Regions from separate parts of the Novosphingobium oxfordense genome, predicted to be linked through region 1. Evidence: predicted binding sites of a transcription regulator. Region 1 holds the regulator's gene; the other holds the start of a gene.
The links. The regulator LexA, encoded in region 1, represses DNA repair genes until DNA is damaged. The targets are predictions, from matches to a motif close to GTTCCNCNCTTGTTCT.

Region 1 (5,686 bases):
CGGCAACGGCGTCTCTCTCGGGCAAAACTGGCGTGGAAATGGAGGCAATAACAGCAATTTCCATTGCACTCCTGACAATCTACGACATGGCGAAGGCTCTTGACAAAGGCATGGTGATCGGCGGCATCCGCCTCATCGAGAAGCGCGGCGGAAAGTCCGGCCACTGGGTTGCGGAAGGAATTGCGGAATGACGCGGCCGCCCATGCTGACACTCGAAGAAGCCCAGGCGCGCCTGCTGGCGCTGGTCGCCCCCCTCCCCATCGAACGCGTGGACATGGAAGGCGCGATCGGCCGCTACCTGGCAGAGCCGCTGCTGGCGCGCCGCACCCAGCCCGCTGCCGATGTGTCTGCAATGGATGGCTATGCCGTCACGGCCGGTGATCTGGCCGGACCCTGGCAGGTCGTCGGCGAAAGTGCAGCAGGGCATCCTTACGGCGATGTCGTGACGCCGGGCCAGGCGGTGCGAATCTCGACCGGAGCCCTGATCCCTGCTGGCGCCGAAGCGGTCATTCTGCAGGAAGACCTTGTTCGCGATGGTCGTCGCATCACATTGGCCGGCGATGCCCCCTCACCCGCCGACAAGCATGTGCGATGTCGCGGCATGGATTTTCCCGAAGGCAAAGAAGTCTTGCCCGCCGGTACCCGCATCGGCCCCATGCAAGCCGCCTTGGGCATGGCTGCCGGCCATAAGCACCTCCCTGTACGCCGCATACCCCAACTCGTGGCGATCGACAGTGGTGACGAACTCGCGTCCGATCCCGAACAGTGCGAACCCCATCAAATCCCCGCCAGCAACGGCGCAATGCTTGCGGCTCTCGCGCGGAGTATGCCGGTGCGGGTCGACCATATCGGCCCCGTGGAAGATCGCTTGGACGCACTGATCCAGGCTTTCGAGAGCGCGGCGGAGGCCGATGTGATTGTCACCAGCGGCGGCGCCTCGGTCGGTGATCATGACCTGATTCGCCCGGCACTCGAAGCATGGGGCGCCGAAATCGATTTTTGGCGGGTGGCGATCAAGCCCGGCAAACCCATCCTTGTCGCGACCAGGACGCATGGGTCACACCGGCAACTGATTATCGGGCTGCCCGGAAATCCAGTGTCCAGCCTCGTCACAGCCTACCACTTCCTGCTTCCCGTTTTGCGCGCGATGTTGGGCGCGGCAAAGCCGAAGGCAATGCCGATCCTGACCCGGCTAGGGAGCCCTCTTCCCGAGAGCGGTGACCGGCGCGAATTCCTGCGAGGCCTGTGGGACGGTGAAAACGTGACCGCGCAAGTCCTGCAAGACAGCGGCGCGCTGGCCTCGCTAGCGGCAAGCAATGTGCTGATAGACCGCCCACCCCATGCGCCGCCTGCAGCGATTGGCGATCCGGTCTGGGTCTACTTGCTCCAGAATGGCGGTATTGCTTGACGTTACCACATTCGTTGCTTAATTGTTCCCTCATTGTTCGCGAACGGACCTGCAAGTGTTCTTCGCGAAGGGAACATGGCCGCGGTTTGCGGCGAAGCAGGTGAGGCAGGCCAGATGTTGACGCGCAAGCAGCACGAATTGCTCCGGTTCATCCAGGTGCGGCTCGAAGAGAGTGGCGTCTCGCCCAGCTTCGAGGAAATGAAGGAAGCGCTCGACCTCAAGTCCAAGTCCGGCGTCCATCGCCTGATCTCGGCTCTCGAAGAGCGCGGCTTCATCCGGCGCCTGCCCAATCGTGCCCGCGCCCTGGAAGTGCTTCGGGCACCCGACGATCTCAGCAGCAAGTCCGCAACCACTGCAGCACCGCGCGAGACGCCCCCGTCACTGCGACCGGCGCCGCGTGCGTTGGAAGCTGCCAACGATGTGATCGAGATCCCGCTGCATGGACGGATCGCCGCCGGCGTACCGATCGAGGCGATCGAAGGTCAGTCGATGCTTCCCGTTCCCGCCGCCCTACTTGGGTCAGGCGATCATTACGCGCTCGAAGTATCGGGCGACTCGATGATAGAGGCGGGCATTCTCGATGGCGATCTTGCCCTCGTGAAGCGCACGGACACCGCCCGTGACGGCGAAATCGTCGTCGCGCTGATCCGGGGTGAAGAGGCCACCCTGAAATATCTGCGCCGAGAAGGGCCGCAGGTACGCCTTGACCCGGCGAACGCAGCTTACGAACCGCAGATTTACGGCGCGAGCGAGGTGCAGGTTCAAGGGAAGCTGGCTGGCATTCTGCGCCGTTACCATTGATTTTGAATTGCCTGCCTCCACGCCCCGGCGAGGAGGCAGGTCCCGATTGGCAGGCGATTCCGGCCAGCCTTCCTCATTGATGCCACCAGCCATGTTCACCCTGTTGCTCTGCAACAGTACGGAACGTCCGCCCGTCAAGATCGATGGTGATCCCGCCGGTTCGCTTGAGCATTGGCCGGTCGATGCGAAGCCAGCGTGGCTGACAGCCTTGTGGCAGGCGGCGATCGGCAATGACTATATCAGAGCGTCGGCAGGCTTGGGACAGTTGAGCCACTGGAACGTAAGCGGTGCTGCGAGCGACGAGAACATGCCAGGTTCGCCCCCCGCGCAGAAGCCTGACCGCGCAAAAATCCTGATTGCAGCGAACTTCAGGCTGATCAGTCAATAGCAAGGGAGCGTTACGCTGGCCCGCTATTTCCATGAAGTTGTCCATGGCATAGCCGCTTTTGCTTTCGCGCAGGGTTGCAAGTCGCGCCTCACTGCCGACAGCCATTCCAATGTAGTGCCCGTCACCGGCCACGAGAATATCTGGCGGTGTCAGAAACGCCAATCCCACAGCCCCGGCCAAGGCAGGCAACAAGCCGAACCATCGCACTCGCCCGGACCATAGCGCCAGCCACAATCCACCCACTACAAAAAGCAGAAAATGCGCACCTCCCATGACGGGCATAAATCGCACGGCACCGGGAAGCGCGGCCACGGCGTGCGCGATGTCCAGAAGAATGGCTATGGCGTGGTCGGCAAGCCACCAAAGCGGCGCGCCCAGCCCTGCAACGTCTAGCAACAGAGCAAAGGCAACCAGCGGCATGACGATAAATGTCGTCAACGGAATCGCCACAAGATTTGCCAGGGCACCGTACACTCCGGCACGGTGGAAATGGTAGAGGCCGATCGGCACAAGCACGAGATCGATCGCGATGCCGGTTACGAGCATGATCGCAAGAGCCCGCAGGATTCGCGCGATCATCCCCTCGTCGCGAGGCGCCATCCAGCGCTTCACCGGTCCAGCATTCGCCACCGTTATCAGCGTCAGCACGGCCGCGAAGCTCATCTGAAAGCTGGGGCCGATAATGGATTCGGGCCAAAGCACCATGACCACGAAAGCACCCGTCGCCAGCAAACGAACCGACAAGGCCTCCCGCCCCAAAGCGAGAGCTATGAGCACCAGCAGCGCCCCGGCGCAGGATCGCACCGTCGGCACTTGCGATCCCGTCAGCAAGGTATAGCCGATCCCGGCGAGTGCCCCCAATGCAGCCGCAACGATCGGCAGACGGCACCGCAGAGCCAACGCTGGCGACAGCGCCAACAGACGCAAGGCGAGGAAATATACAGCACCGATCACTGCGCTGACGTGAAGGCCGCTGATGGAGAGCAAGTGGGCCAATCCCGCATCGCGCATCGCCTGCGCGTCGTTTTGCTCGATCGCCCCCATATCCCCTGTCGCGAAAGCGATCGCGATACCGGCCACGCTGCCCGATAATTTTGAGCGAATATGTTCGGACAGTTCTGCACGCCACGCCCCCAGAACATCACCGCCGTTTCCAGTTTCGAGAACCTCTACCGGCTCCAGCACGCTTCCCGAGGCCGATATCCCCGCAAACCACGCCGCCCGGGCGAAATCGTATCCTCCGGGAAGCAGCGGTGGCGCTGGCGGCGCAAGCCTGCCTCGGAAGCGTATCAAGGCGCCCCCGGTCAGCGGGGGCGTCGTTTCCGGGCGTACCCCAGCCATTCCGACTCGATCCGGCAGGTTGACGCGCACTTTGATTGCACGCGCCGTTCCTGGCTCGCGCATAGATAGCAGCAACCGTTTTTGCGCCAGCGCCGGCTGCTCTTCGACGGACAGCACCCTTGCCGCAAAAATGCCCGATATTGGCCGAGAAATGGGCGCAGATCCGACCATTGCCGAGCGCCCCCACGCAAAAAGACAACCAAGCGCCAAAACCAGCGCCATGGAGATGAGGGCCGTCCGCAGGTATGGAAAGTGCGTTCGACCGTGCCGCCAGACGCTGGCACCGATTGCGATCGCCGCACTTGTTGCGCAAAATGCAATCCACCATCGAGGCCCGGGCATGGTAAACCAGCCCGCAATTCCGGTGCCGAATCCCACTGCGAGCCAGGGTGCGCGCTCGAAAGTGCAGTTCGAAAGAAAACACTCGACACCAGCCAAACTGCTCGACATGTGGCTCTGGCTGATCCATGGGCGATGCTGCAATGCAGCGCTCCCGGCAGGAGCCGGAAAGCAGGGATCATCGGTCGTGGCGGCGTGACTGGCCATGGTCGACATTAGGACGGAAGGTAGTAGCAATGGCAAGCGGCAGCGCATCGAGCGGACAGACGGCAGGAAAGACCGTCGTCACGCGCTTTGCCCCCTCGCCCACGGGTTTTCTCCATATTGGCGGCGCGCGCACCGCGCTGTTCAACTGGCTCTATGCACGCCATTTCGGCGGCAAATATCTCCTCCGCATCGAAGATACCGACCGCGCCCGCTCGACCGAGCCGGCCATCGAGGCGATTTTCGACGGGTTGAACTGGCTGGGCCTTGGCGGTGACGAGGAAGCGGTATTCCAGTTCGCGCGGTCGGATCGTCACGCCGAAGTGGCTGCGGAACTGATCGCCAATGGTCATGCCTATCGCTGCTACCTCACATCCGAGGAACTGGCCGAGCGCCGCCAGAAGGCACAGGAAGAACGCCGCCCGTTCCGCATCGACAGCGAATGGCGCGATGCCGATCCGTCGACCTGGCCCACCGATCGCTCATACGTCGTGCGCGCCAAGGCGCCGCGCGATGGCGAAACCACGATCCAGGACCTCGTCCAGGGTGAAGTGACCGTCAAGAACGAGGAAATCGACGATTTCGTCATCCTGCGTTCGGATGGTACGCCGACTTATATGCTCGCGGTCGTCGTCGACGACAACGACATGGGCGTCACCCACGTCCTGCGCGGTGACGACCACCTGAACAACGCCTTCCGTCAGCTTGTGATCATTCACGGCATGGGCTGGGACGTTCCAGTCTACGGCCACGTGCCGCTGATCCACGGTTCGGATGGCGCCAAGCTTTCCAAGCGCCACGGCGCGCTGGGCGTCGATTCGTATCGCGACGACCTTGGCGTGCTGCCCGAAGCGCTGTTCAATTATCTGCTGCGGCTCGGCTGGGGCCATGGCGACGAGGAATTCATCGGCCGCGAACAGGCGGTCGAGTGGTTCGACATGGCCGACGTCGGCAAGTCGCCCTCGCGCTTCGACCTTGCCAAGCTGCAGAACCTCAACGGCCACTATCTGCGCGAAGCGGACGACGCCCGGCTTGCCGGCCTCGTTCAGCCGCGCCTCGAAGCGGCCGGTTACACCGATCCCGACATGACTTTGCTTACGCAGGCCATGCCCGTCCTGAAGGTCCGCGCGAAGGACCTGAACGAACTTGCCGAAGGCGCCGCCTTCCTGTTTGCCCAACGCCCGCTCGCCATGAGCGAAAAGGCG
Region 2 (5,686 bases), 720 kb from region 1:
ATCAGTTCGGTGGAGCTGGAAAACGCCGCAGTCGGCCATCCCGACGTGCTGGAGGCGGCCGCCATCGGCATTCCGCATCCTAAATGGGATGAGCGGCCTTTGCTGGCGGTCGTGCGGAAGCCGGGCGTTACCCTCGCAGCGGCCGACCTGCAGAACTATCTGGCCGGCAAAGTGGCACGCTGGTGGTTGCCCGACGCCATCGAGTTCGTAGAGGAACTGCCGCACACCGGCAGCGGCAAGCTGGACAAGAAGGCGCTGCGGCGCCTCTATGCCGATTACTCGCTACCGGCCTGAGGCGGGATCCTTAATCCTTGTGGTTAAGGTTGTCGGCAGCATCCTTCGCTGCATCGCCGACCTTGTTCGCGGCATCGCCGACATCCTGCGCGGCGTTGGCGACGGCATTGTCGCGGGCACTCTCGCTCGCGCTCTGGCGGCTGAATAGGTAGATGCCGCCGATCACCGCGATCAGCAGCGCCAGCGCCATTATGATACCCGCGCCGCCGCCGGAGCCACGCTCGCGAATGACGGTGGTGGTATGGACCGGCGCTTCCGGCGCGCGATCGGTCTCCACGATCCTTTCCTCCATGTCGGGCCTCCTGTCCTGTCCCGTTCGATGGAGGAGAGAACACGCCAAGCCCGGTCCGGTTGCCGGCGGCGCTTCAGCGATCCCGATATTCGGGCACGCGGCGCGCGCGGAAGGCGGAGACGCCCTCGGCGAAATCCTCGCTCATCAGCATCATCACCTGTTGCCGGTCTTCCAGCGCCATCGCGTCCGATAGCGAGCGTGCGTCAAGGTTGCGGTTGATCGCATCCTTGGTCAGCCGAAGTCCCATCGGGGCATTGGCCAGCATCTCATCCGCGACGGCCAGTGCCCGGTCCAGCAGATCCTCACGCGGGACGATCATGCCCAGCAAGCCGTGGCGCAGCGCGGTTTCCGCGTCCATGAAGCGGCCCGTCAGCATGTATTCCGCCGCTACCGACGCGCCGACCATGCGCGGCAGAAAGTAGCTGCATCCCAGATCGCATCCGCCCAGGCCGACCTTGATGTAGGCGGCGTTCATCTTGAGGTCCGGCGTGCCGTAGCGAATGTCGCAGGCCAGCAGCAGCGAGAAGCCGGCCCCGCAGGCGGCGCCATGGCCCAGGCCGATGATCGGCTGCGGGCAGGCGCGCATCAGTTCCAGCAGCCCGGCGATCGAGCGCTGAAGGTGCCAGCAATGCTGCAACGCCCCGCGCGAACGGTCGTTGTCCCACCCGGCAAGGTCCAGCCCGGCGCTGAAATGCCGGCCATCGGCGCGCAGCACCACTACGCGCACGTCCTGCCGATCGGGCAACTCCGTGAAGTATTCGCGCAAGGCGAATGTCATGGCTTCGTCAAACGTATTGAGCGCTTCTGCGCGGTTCAGTGTCACCACCTCGACCGCGCCACGCGTTTCGATGACTATCGGGTTATCGGACATCGCACCCTCCCTTGCTCATGGGGCCCTTGCTCATGGGCAAGCCCTAGGCGGCCGCGCGGAACGCCGACACGACCGCAAAGGAACGGGCTTTTGTCTAAAACAGAGCGAGTTGCCCGTCTCTGCTCGGCGGCCGGAATTGCGAGCAGTCGAGCGCGACTTGCGGCTTGCCGAAGCCCAGCCGCCGCATCGCCACTGCAAAGCGCTGCCGGAACACTTGTGCCCACACGCCATCGGGCCTCATGCGGGAAAAGAACTGCGGATCGTTGTCGCGCCCTTCGCGCATCGACTGAATGGTCGCCATGACCTTGCCGGCGCGGTCCGGGAAATGGGTGTCCAGCCATTCGCGGAACAACGGGGCGACTTCGTGGGGCAGGCGCACGATGATCCACGACGCGCTGCGAATTCCGCGCTCCGCCGCGGCCTCCAGAATGCCTTCGATATAGGTGTCGGTGATCGCCGGGATCACCGGTGCCACCGACACGTGCGTGGGCACGCCCGCTTCGGCCAGCTTGCCCAGCGCGGCAAGGCGCTTGGCAGGGGCAGCCGCGCGCGGCTCCAGCAGGCGGGAGAGCGCCGGGTCCATGCTGGTGACCGATACGGCCACGTGGGTCAGGTTGTGGCGCGCCAGTTCGGCCAGAATGTCCAGATCGCGCACCACCCGGTCAGACTTGGTGGTGATCGTTACCGGATGGCGCACTTCCAGACAAAGTTCGAGTATCTGGCGCGTCAGCCCGTAGCGCGCCTCGATCGGCTGGTAAGGATCGGTATTGGTGCCCATGGCGATGGGGGCAGGGCGGTAGCTGGGCTTCGCCAGCGTTTCGCGCAGCAGCTTTACCGCCTGCGGCTTCACGAAGAGCTTCGTTTCGAAATCGAGGCCGGGCGACAGGTCGTGATAGGCGTGGGTGGGCCGCGCAAAACAGTAGATGCAGCCGTGCTCGCAGCCATTGTAGGCATTGATCGAGCGGTCGAACGGAACGTCCGGCGACTTGTTGAAGGACAGGATCGTGCGCGGCGTCAGTTCGGTTACCGTGGTGCGCAGCGGCGGCGGTTCGCCGTCGATATCGGCCGACGCGTCCAGCCAGTCGCCATCGGCCTCCCGCTGGTGAAGGTTGAAGCGCGTGCTGGCCTGTCCGGAGACGGCCCCTCTGCCCTTGTGGACTCGCATTCCAACATTGTGAACATAACGGGAACAAAAGGCAAGTGAGTCGGGCTCGGTTGATCTTGTGTTCGGCTGGCCCTACGCATGCCGATCTTCAAAGGAGTTCAGATGGCAGGGGCAGTACGCAGGATCGGGGCGGAAACGTCGGCTACGCGGGCGCGTATCGTGGAAGCGGCGGTCGACCTGATCCGGGACGAAGGCTATGCCGCCGCCAGCACGCGCCGAGTGGCGGCCCGTGCAGGACTGAAGCCCTCGCTGGTGCATTACTATTTCCCCACCACCGACGATCTGCTGCTGGAAGTCTGCCGCCAGGGCGCGGCGGATAGCGACGCGATGATCGAGCAGGCACTGGCCAGCGACGATCCCGTACGCGCGCTCTGGGGCTTCTTCGTCGATACCAGCCGCACTGCGATGTCTCTGGAATTCATGGCGCTGGCCAACCATCGCCCCGCCGTGCGTGAGAAGATGGCGGAGCACAGCGTCGCCATGCGCAAGCGCCAGGTGGAAATCATCGAGCACTTGTTCGGCGATCGCCTGAAAGTGCTGGAAGGGTTCGATCCGGCGGGCCTTGCGCTGATGCTGGCCGGGATCGGCCGCTGCATCGTCATGGAAGAGGGGCTTGGCGTCACCGATGGGCATGCGCAGGCCCGGGCTACGGTCGAATCGTGGCTGGACCGGCTCGAAGCGAAGCCCTGACACGCGACTTGTCCGGCGAAACGCGCGCTGGCGATTGATTGCAGCGGCACTCCACGCTTGTTTGAACAGGCGTTCAGTCCATGATATCGCCCTCTCCGAACGCTGCACGGCGGCGTAATGTTGTTTGGAGAGTTTGCACGATGTCGGTCGCGACCAAGACCCAGCTGAAGGCAGAGGCGCTCAAGCCGAAGATCGGCAGCCGCGTTCTCAATACCAAGGAAGAACTGCTCTCGGGCGAGATCGCGGCGGAAATTCGCGAACTGCTGGAAGCGCGCGGTGTGCTGGTGTTCCCGCAAGTGAATTTCAGCGATGAAGAGCAGATCGCCTTTACCAAGACGCTCGGCACATTCGCGCCGGAGCGCAAGGGCGGTGACGAAGTGATCTCGAAGATCACGCTGGACGCCAAGGAAAACCCGATGGCGGCAGAGTACCTGAAGGGTTCGCTCTACTGGCATATCGATGGCACCCGCAACGACGTGCCGATCCTGGCCTCGCTGCTTTCCTGCCGCGTGCCGAGCCCCAGGGGCACCGGCAACACCGGTTTCGCCAACACCTACGCCGCGTTCGAGGATCTGCCGGCCGACAAGCAGGCCGAATACGAGCAGTACCGCGTGGTTCACGGGCCTTGGGCCAGCCTGTTCTACTATGAGCCGGAACCCAGCCTCGCCAAGCTTCAGGGCTATGCCCAGATCGGTGAGCAGGAACTGCCGCTGGTGTGGAAGCACAAGTCCGGCCGCAAGAGCCTGGTGATCGGCTGCACTTCTGCGCAGGTTATCGGCAAGTCGGCGCTGGAAAGCGCGATGATCATCCACGGTCTGCGCGAATGGGCGACCGGGCCTGAGTTCACCTACAGCCACGAATGGGAAGTCGGCGATCTCGTCATGTGGGACAATACCGGCACCATGCACCGCGCCGAGGCGTACGACCCGAATTGCGGCCGCATGATGCACCGTACCAAGCTCGAGGGCGAAGAACCCTTCGAATAAGGTTGGCACCAAAGGCGTCGGGGGGCGCCGTCCAGCCATCCTTTGCAACCCGCCGGGCCTTCGGGTCCGGCGGGTTCTTTTATGGCTCACGGGGCAGTTCTTGACGCTGCTTGCAAGCGTGCTGTACGAATGTTCAGCAAATGAACGCCGCAGAGCGTCTGGGAGAGCATTCGATGGCAACGACTTCGATTCCATCCGCCCATTGGAACGTTTCCGATGCCGCGCCCGAGATTGGTGCGGTGATCCGGGCCGACAAGGATACGCTGCTGTCCGGCAGCCGGGCCGCGGAAATCCGCGACCTGCTGGAAGCGCGCGGCGTGCTGGTGTTCCCCGAGTCCAATTTCACGGATGATGAGCAGATCGCCTTCACCAAGACCCTCGGCACTTTCGCGCATGAAGTGCATGAGCAGGCGGGCAAGGATGGCGACAATGTCTATCCGATCACGATGGACACGCGGATCAATCCGAACGCCGATTACCTGAAGGGCGCGTTCTTCTGGCATATCGACGGCACCATGTCGCAAGTGCCGATCCGCGCCTCGATCCTGTCGAGCCGCAAGCTCTCCGAAGAGGGCGGCGATACCGAGTTCTGCAATACCTACGCAGCCTATGACGCGCTGCCCGAAGAGGACAAGGCCGCGATCGAGGGGCTGCAAGTCGTTCATTCGCTCTGGCGGTCGCAGCTCTATCACCAGCCCGAGCCGAGCTACGAATTGCTCATGGCGTGGAAGTCGCGCGGGGAGAATACGCTGCCGCTGGTCTGGACCCACGAATCGGGGCGCAAGTCGCTGGTGCTGGGCAATACGGCGCAGCAAGTGGTCGGCATGGACTGGGCCAAGAGTGAGGAACTGCTGGTCCGCCTGCGTGACTGGGCGACGCAGCCGCGCTTCGTCTATCGCCACAAGTGGACGCTGGGCGAGACGGTGATCTGGGACAACACCGGAACCATGCACCGCGCCACCTGGTATCCGGCTAATAGCGGCCGGCTGATGCACCGTACCAAGCTGGAGGGCGAGGAAGCCTTCGCCTGATGGGCTGAGGCTTTTGGCCCGTTGATCCGGCAGGACAGGATCGTTCTGCTGCACCGGTTGCGTAAATAATCTCCGTCATCCCCGCGAAGGCGGGGATCCCGCTTGTTCTTCTTCAGGCGCGCGGACCGATCCGTCCCGGCAGACGTCTCAGCCTGACCGCTAGAAAGCGGGACCCCCACCTTCGCGGGGGCGACGGTGGAAAAATACGACAGAAACGCGGTTTGGTGAGGCGCCCATGCTCACCAGCCTGTCGCTGACAAAAGAAAGCCCTCCGCCTTTGCAGGCGGAGGGCTTTCTTCGAACTCAGGTCCAGTCAGACGCCGAATCTGAGTTGGGGGCTCAGGCCCAGGCAGCCAT

Region 2: the regulator LexA is predicted to act here: its motif matches at 2,633-2,648, upstream of WBP07_RS03240 (PA0069 family radical SAM protein).

The regions. Positions count from the first base shown of each region.
Region 1 covers NZ_CP147005.1:1,444,596-1,450,281, forward strand. The annotation lists gene moaC (cyclic pyranopterin monophosphate synthase MoaC) at 1-191, shown strand, start outside; gene WBP07_RS06655 (molybdopterin molybdotransferase MoeA) at 188-1,408, shown strand; gene lexA (transcriptional repressor LexA) at 1,523-2,209, shown strand; gene WBP07_RS06665 (ComEC/Rec2 family competence protein) at 2,283-4,421, opposite strand; gene gltX (glutamate--tRNA ligase) at 4,514-5,686, shown strand, end outside.
Region 2 covers NZ_CP147005.1:724,541-730,226, forward strand. The annotation lists gene WBP07_RS03225 (long-chain fatty acid--CoA ligase) at 1-294, shown strand, start outside; gene WBP07_RS03230 (hypothetical protein) at 305-586, opposite strand; gene WBP07_RS03235 (enoyl-CoA hydratase/isomerase family protein) at 660-1,457, opposite strand; gene WBP07_RS03240 (PA0069 family radical SAM protein) at 1,552-2,622, opposite strand; gene WBP07_RS03245 (TetR/AcrR family transcriptional regulator) at 2,725-3,312, shown strand; gene WBP07_RS03250 (TauD/TfdA dioxygenase family protein) at 3,453-4,298, shown strand; gene WBP07_RS03255 (TauD/TfdA dioxygenase family protein) at 4,472-5,329, shown strand; gene WBP07_RS03260 (NADP-dependent isocitrate dehydrogenase) at 5,669-5,686, opposite strand, start outside.